One region of the Paenibacillus sp. FSL K6-1096 genome, then DNA from elsewhere that is predicted to be linked to it. Evidence: riboswitches for the same ligand, from Rfam matches in the RefSeq annotation. Region 1 holds a riboswitch; the other holds the start of a gene.
The links. A riboswitch is a leader RNA that binds a small molecule or an ion and turns the genes downstream of it on or off. The one in region 1 is predicted to bind S-adenosylmethionine.

Region 1 (3,415 bases):
GCTTCCGCATGACTATACGGAGGGTCTGCTTCCATCAATCACCGCCGCTGTGCCTTATTGCGGAGGATGTTTAGCCGTTTCCGGTGCATCCTATGAAGAGGACCCTGAGCTGCCGGAGCGGCTGGTAGCCCACTTCGCGGAGAACGGGACGGATTGGCCGCTGCTGGTGCTGGTGGACAATGCCAGGGACGCCGTCAGCACACAGACCCGGTTCCTGTGGACCGTATTCACCCGCTTCAATCCGGCGGATGATATCCATTCAGCCGCCAAGGTGCACCGCGGGGCAATCGTTCATTCGCTGCCGGTCATTATTGATGCCCGTATGAAGCCTGGCTACCCGGAGGAGCTGGCGCCGGACGAGGACACCGCCGGACAGGTGGACCGTAACTGGAGACGCTATTTCCCGCTGGTCTAAAAGGTATCTAAATCAAAGCTTCAAGGAGGCCAAACATGCTGCGGACATTACTGGGAGAACCGCCCCGGGTGAACAGCGGGGTACTCGCCGAAGCCATGGATCACATGGCGAAGACTGCCTCCATGCTGCGCAAGGAGATGAACATGCATGAGGATCATGACCATGAATACCGCAAGCAGGAGATCTGGACGCGGGGCCTGATCTCATCCCTGGATGAGCTGGAACAGAGCTGGTTCGCGGCTGCCTTTTTCCGGAAGTCGGTGGTGGCCGGTTATATGGACGATATGTCTTCCATGGAGCAGGGAGAGTATGCCAGGTACGTGTATTTCTATAAGGATGGGTTCATCCGGGTCTTCTCGCTGCTGGATAAGCTGGGCACGGTGCTGAACAGCCAGTATGCCCTCGATACCGCCAAGGTCAAAGCGCATTTCTCCTACTTCACGGTGCTGCGGCAATTCGCGCTGCTGAAGCCGGAGATTCCGCTGGCGGGGGAGCTTGAGCAGATCAGGAATTCCTACCGTGAACCGCTGGATAATCTGCGCAAGCGGCGCAACGCCGAGATTCACTATATGAACGCCGAGATGACGGATGATCTCTGGCAGCGTCACCAGGGGCTGCATGACAAGATCCGTCTGGAGGATCTGGACAGTCACCTGGAGGATCTGAAGCAGAGTCTGGAGATGGTCTGCAAATCGCTGTCCGCTGTATTCAAGTACAGCAATGAACAATGGCACAGGAATACAGCGGCCCGGGGCCGCAAATCGGGTCATGCCCGTCCGTAAAAACTTACCTTTGACAACAAACCGGGAACTGGAATATACTTAGGCGTACATCAACTTCTGACATATCACGGAATAGTTAACCTTATATTTGATATCTTATCGAGAGCGGCGGAGGGACAGGCCCGATGAAGCCCGGCAACCGGTTTGGCTACAGCATCGCTGTACATCCAAATGTCATGGTGCTAATTCCTACAATGCCGCAGATGGTGCGGTATTTGGCAGATGAGAAGGCATTGTCATTATACACACAGGGCCTCTTGCGATCTGCATGATCGTAAGGGGTCTTTCTTTGTGCATGAGCTGAAGTGAAGGGGGACGGAAAGATTGATAGAGTTGAAGGATCTGACCAAGGTATACGGCAAGGGAAGCAAGCAGGCGGTTGCCCTCTCCGGGCTGAGCCTGTCGATCAGGAAGGGGGAAATCTTCGGGGTCATCGGGCATTCCGGTGCCGGCAAAAGCACGCTGATCCGCTGCATTAATCTGCTGGAGCGCCCGACGCAGGGCGAAGTATGGGTGGACGGTGTGGAGCTTACGGCGCTCAGTCAGGGCCAGCTGCAGGAGCAGCGGCGGAAGATCGGCATGATCTTTCAGCATTTCAATCTGCTCTCTTCGGCTACGGTCTATGATAATATCGCCTTTCCGCTGCGGCTGGCCGGTGCTTCCCGGTCGCACATTGACGGCAAGGTGAAGGAGCTTCTGGCCCTGGTCGGGCTGGAGGAGCACAGCAACAAGTATCCCGCCCAGTTATCCGGGGGGCAGAAGCAGCGGGTAGGCATCGCCCGGGCGCTGGCCAGTGATCCGGACGTCCTGCTGTGTGACGAGGCCACCTCGGCGCTCGATCCGCAGACGACTGACTCCATTCTGCGCCTGCTGCTGGACATCAACCGCAAGTTTCACCTGACCATCGTGCTGATAACCCATGAGATGCATGTGATTCAGAGCATCTGCGACCGGGTGGCCGTGATCCATGGCGGCGGAATCGTGGAGCAGGGCGAGGTGGCCCAGGTCTTCCTGAAGCCGCAGCATGAGGTGACCAAGGAATTCATCCGCAGCGAGACCCAGTCGGACGGGCCGCTCCGGCAGGCGCTGGACGCCGTGAATGACGGCAGCAGCAAGGCGGTTAAGATTACTTTTCTCGGGGCGAAGACTTACGAATCTACCCTCTCCCAAGTGGTTCAGGGAACCGGTGTCCAGTTCGCCATCCTCCACGGAACGATCTCAACGATTAAGGATGTTCCTTACGGCCAGTTGATTGTCCGGTTGGAAGGACCGTCCGGGGCTGTGGAAGCCACACTCACAGAGCTGACGGCGCAAGGGCTTGATGTGGAGGTGATTCAGTAATGGGCGGACTCGATTTCAGTACTATAGATTGGCCGGAGATGCTTGAGGCTACTGTAGCTACACTCAAAATGATGGCAATTTCCGGAATATTCACAATTATTCTCGGTTTGCCGCTCGGAATTGTATTGTATTTATGGGGCAGAGCTGATAACATGATAATCAGGGTTGTTTACTCGGTATTATCGTTCATCGTTAATATCCTGCGCTCCGTTCCTTTCATCATTCTGATGGTAGCGCTGATTCCGCTGAGCAAGACGATTATGGGCACGTCCATCGGGGTGCTCGGGACGATTCCCGCGCTGGTGATCGGCGCAGCTCCCTTCTTCGCCAGACTGGTGGAGACAGCACTGCGGGAGGTGGACCGGGGAATCATTGAAGCGGCGCAGGGGATGGGAGCCTCCACGGGACAGATCGTCATGCGTGTGCTGCTGCCGGAGGCCCGTCCAGGCCTATTGGCCGGTATTACGATTACGATCGTAACGCTGGTCTCGTATACCGCGATGTCCGGTATGATCGGCGGCGGCGGCCTCGGGGACCTGGCCATCCGTTACGGCTATTACCGTTATCAGAAGGAAGTCATGATTATCGCGGTTGTGCTGATGGTCGTACTTGTACAGCTGCTGCAAATGGCCGGCGACCGGCTGGTCAGACATTTTACACGGAAATAAGGTACATCCATATAGAGCCTTATTCATACAAATTATACGGATAGAGGGGGATTTACAGATGAAAAAAGTACTGCTCACATTCTTCAGCCTGACCTTGATTATGGTGCTGGCTGCCTGCGGTAACAACAATGCTGCAAACAACACAGCGGGTTCAGCAGCGACTACCGCACCGACAGAAGCGGCAGATCCAACGGCTGCACCGGCCGCAG
Region 2 (3,415 bases), 3.2 Mb from region 1:
CCACGCCTACAGCATCGCGGATCTCCACCGGAATGTCGGCATGGGTCTGTATCGCCGGGTAGGTCATGAGCGATTCCACTCCGCCCAGACTCTCAGCGAAGGCGATCAGGCGGATATGGCGCAGCAGCGGCTCGACATATCTGGCATCCTTCACCTTGAAGGAGAAGATGCCGGTATTGCCGGAGGACTGGCGGTTCTGGATGGCATAGCCCGGATGCTCCGGCAGCCCGGGGTGGAAGACTTCAGCGATGGCCGGATGCTCCAGCAGATACCGGGCAATGGTCAGCGCATTGCTCTCATGCCGCTCCATGCGCAGCGCGAGCGTCTTCATCCCCTTCATCAGCTGGTAGCTGTCGCTGGGCGCAAGCACAGCCCCAAGCGAATTGTGCAGTACGGCCATTTCCGCCGACAATTCCGCCCCCTTGGTGACAATGAGTCCGGCAAGTACATCGTTATGTCCGCCTAAGTATTTGGTCGCGCTGTGAACGACGATATCTGCCCCAAGCTCCAGCGGACGCTGGAAGAACGGGGTCAGCAGGGTATTATCGACAATCGTGAGCAGCCCGTGCGTGCGTGCCCAGCTACACACCGCTTCAATATCTGTAATCATCATCAGCGGATTCGTCGGCGTCTCGATGAACACGGCTTTGGTGCCCGGCTGGCGGGCTGCCTCCAGCGCATCAAGGTCATTCGTATCCACATAGGAGGCGCTGATGCCATATTTGGTGAGAATTCTCTCCAGCAGCCGGTAAGTCCCGCCGTAGAGATCGAGCGACACTACCAGATGATCCCCTTGTCCAAACAAGGTGAACACGGTGGTGAGCGCAGCCATCCCGGAGGCACACGCGAAGCCCGCATCCCCCGCTTCAAGTGCGGCAGCCGCGTCTTCGAGCACAGTGCGGGTAGGATTTTTGGTACGGATGTAGTCAAAGCCTGTGCTCTGCCCGAGTCTCGGGTGCCGGAAGGCCGTCGACTGATATACCGGATAATTCACCGCTCCGGTGGCGGGGTCCTCCTGCGAACCAATCTGTGCAAGTCTGCTCTCAATTCTCAATTTCTCGTCCATCTCCACGGCCTCCTAAAAGTTTTGTATAGCGTACACGGCCTGATTATTCTTCGGGCAAAACTCACTTCGGAAGCATCAGCAGTGTGTATACAATAATTAATTACTTCTATATAAGAATACTGTGCTGCTTAGATATAAGCCCCGATGTCGTAAGGCGTCTCCTGGTATACATAGTAATTGAGCCAGTTAGAGAATAATAAGTTGGCATGGGCGCGCCAGACAGCCGGTGGGGTGCGGGTCGGATCATCCTTAGGATAGTAGTGCTTCGGCAGCGCGACTTCCATGCCTTTGGCGATATCCCGGTCGTATTCCCATTTCAGCGAGAACGGATCATATTCCGAATGCCCGGTGACAAAAATCTGCTTCCCGTCATGCGTAGCCACCAGGTAGACTCCGGCTTCCTCCGATTCGGCCAGGATCTGCAGCTCGGGATTCGCCTCAATATCCTCACGGGAGACGTCTGTGTGGCGGGAATGCGGAACATGGAACACTTCATCGAAGCCGCGCAGCAGCTTGACATTATTATGGCTCAACGTATGCGGAAACACTCCGAAGCATTTCTCCGGCAGGCTGACCTTGCGCACGCCGAAGTGATGATACAGCCCTGCCTGCGCAGCCCAACATATATGCATGGTCGAGGTTACATTCTGCTTGCTCCACTCAAAGATCACCTTCAGCTCTTCCCAGTAGTTGACATCCTCGAATTCCATCTGTTCTACGGGAGCACCGGTGACGATCAGGCCGTCAAAGCGGCGGTGGCTGATTTCATTGAAGGTTTTGTAAAAGCTCTTCAGATGCTCAGCTGAGGTATTCTTCGACGTATGGGAGCTTGGATGCAGCAGCACCACATCCACCTGAAGCGGCGAATTTCCGATCAGGCGCAGGAGCTGCGTCTCTGTGGTCTCTTTGGTCGGCATGAGATTCAGAATGGCAATCCGCAAGGGACGGATATCCTGATGAAAGGCCTGGCTCTCATCCATTACGAAAATATTCTCACCGGATAACACTTCCTTGGCCGGCAGGCTGTCGGGAATTTTGATAGGCATTGCTGGTTCACTCCTTAACTGGATATAGGGTCTGCATGTCGGCAAACAAGGCATCAACCGCGAAAAAAGACCTTTCCCGGTTGAGAAAGGTCATATCTGCTGTCATATGCGCCTCTCTCATCTGCCAGAGCGCTTTCGCCGGACAATCATTGTCCTGCCAAGCCTCCGCAAGAATTAGCACCGTGCGTTCACACGCCGGTTGCCGGGTTTCATCGGGCCAGTCCCTCCACCTGCTCTTGATAAGATTTCGCGTATTCAATTGGGGTATTTCAGGCACCCGAAGGATGCTTTGCTTAAAATTCACTTTAAATCATGAACCTCCTTTTCGTCAAGTCCATACAATGCTGAAGGAGCCCGCAAAATGAAAAGAATTTCTCTTGTAAGAGGCATATCCCAGCGGTATACTAGACAGGTGCTTCAACCCAATTGGCGAAAAAAAGAGGTGAGAGAAGAATGGAAGGCGACCCGGGCTCGCGAATAAGCGTGCAGAATGAACAACCACACAGGATTAGCATCAGCTTGCCGGCGGCGGGAGCCCTTATTCTTCATGCTCCCGGACCGTCTTGTGGACTTTGTCCATGATTGTACCACCGGCCAAGCTGATTTTTCCGTGTGCTGAAATGAGCATACCCTGGACGAAGACCAGGGACAAAAGGAGTGAATCAGATGAAAATCCGGCTGGTGAATGCAGGGGTTTTTACGCCTATTGATAACATTGAAGATACACTTACCGCCCCGGCTGAGGGGTTCTACTGGATTGATGCGGATACAGAGGATCTGGTTGAGCTTCAGCCCTTATACGGCCTGCATGATCTGGCTGTGGAGGACTGCCTCAGCGAAGAGGATCAGCGTCCGAAGCTTGAAATTTATGAGAGCCATTATTTTATCGTTGTGAACAGTATCCGGTTCGATGATGAGGAAATTTTCCTCCGGGCGCTCAACGTGTTCCTGGGCAGACATTACATCATCACCGTAACCCGGCAGAAGATCCATGAGCTGCGCGTGCTGAAGCCCGTGCTATGGGAGCAGGAGGTCGACGCGCCTGACCGGTTCCTGTATCTGCTGATTGACCTTGTGGTCGACAATTATTTCTCGGTCGGTGACCGGATTGAAGCGCGGATTGAGAAGCTGGAGGAGGATATCCTCATGCACACCAAGAAATCGCATCTCAGCGAGATTATCGGTCTGCGCAGTGAAATTCTCTGGCTGAAGAAGATGCTGGGTCCGCAGAAGGAAGTTATCAACACGCTCAACAAAAAGGATCTCCGGCTGATCGACGATCAGCTCCAGAAGTATTTCAGCG

Region 2: it holds a riboswitch for S-adenosylmethionine, as region 1 does, so the genes downstream of both, metA (homoserine O-succinyltransferase) here and MHI24_RS10665 (methionine ABC transporter ATP-binding protein) in region 1, are expected to answer to the same signal.

Annotation. Positions count from the first base shown of each region.
Region 1 covers NZ_CP150274.1:2,439,705-2,443,119, reverse strand. Annotated here, with positions in the region: gene MHI24_RS10675 (UbiD family decarboxylase) at 1-415, shown strand, start outside; gene MHI24_RS10670 (Cthe_2314 family HEPN domain-containing protein) at 451-1,197, shown strand; SAM riboswitch class I at 1,291-1,426, shown strand; gene MHI24_RS10665 (methionine ABC transporter ATP-binding protein) at 1,522-2,538, shown strand; gene MHI24_RS10660 (methionine ABC transporter permease) at 2,538-3,206, shown strand; gene MHI24_RS10655 (MetQ/NlpA family ABC transporter substrate-binding protein) at 3,265-3,415, shown strand, end outside.
Region 2 covers NZ_CP150274.1:5,682,664-5,686,078, reverse strand. Annotated here, with positions in the region: gene MHI24_RS25120 (PLP-dependent transferase) at 1-1,066, opposite strand, end outside; gene metA (homoserine O-succinyltransferase) at 1,195-2,112, opposite strand; SAM riboswitch class I at 2,227-2,358, opposite strand; gene corA (magnesium/cobalt transporter CorA) at 2,779-3,415, shown strand, end outside.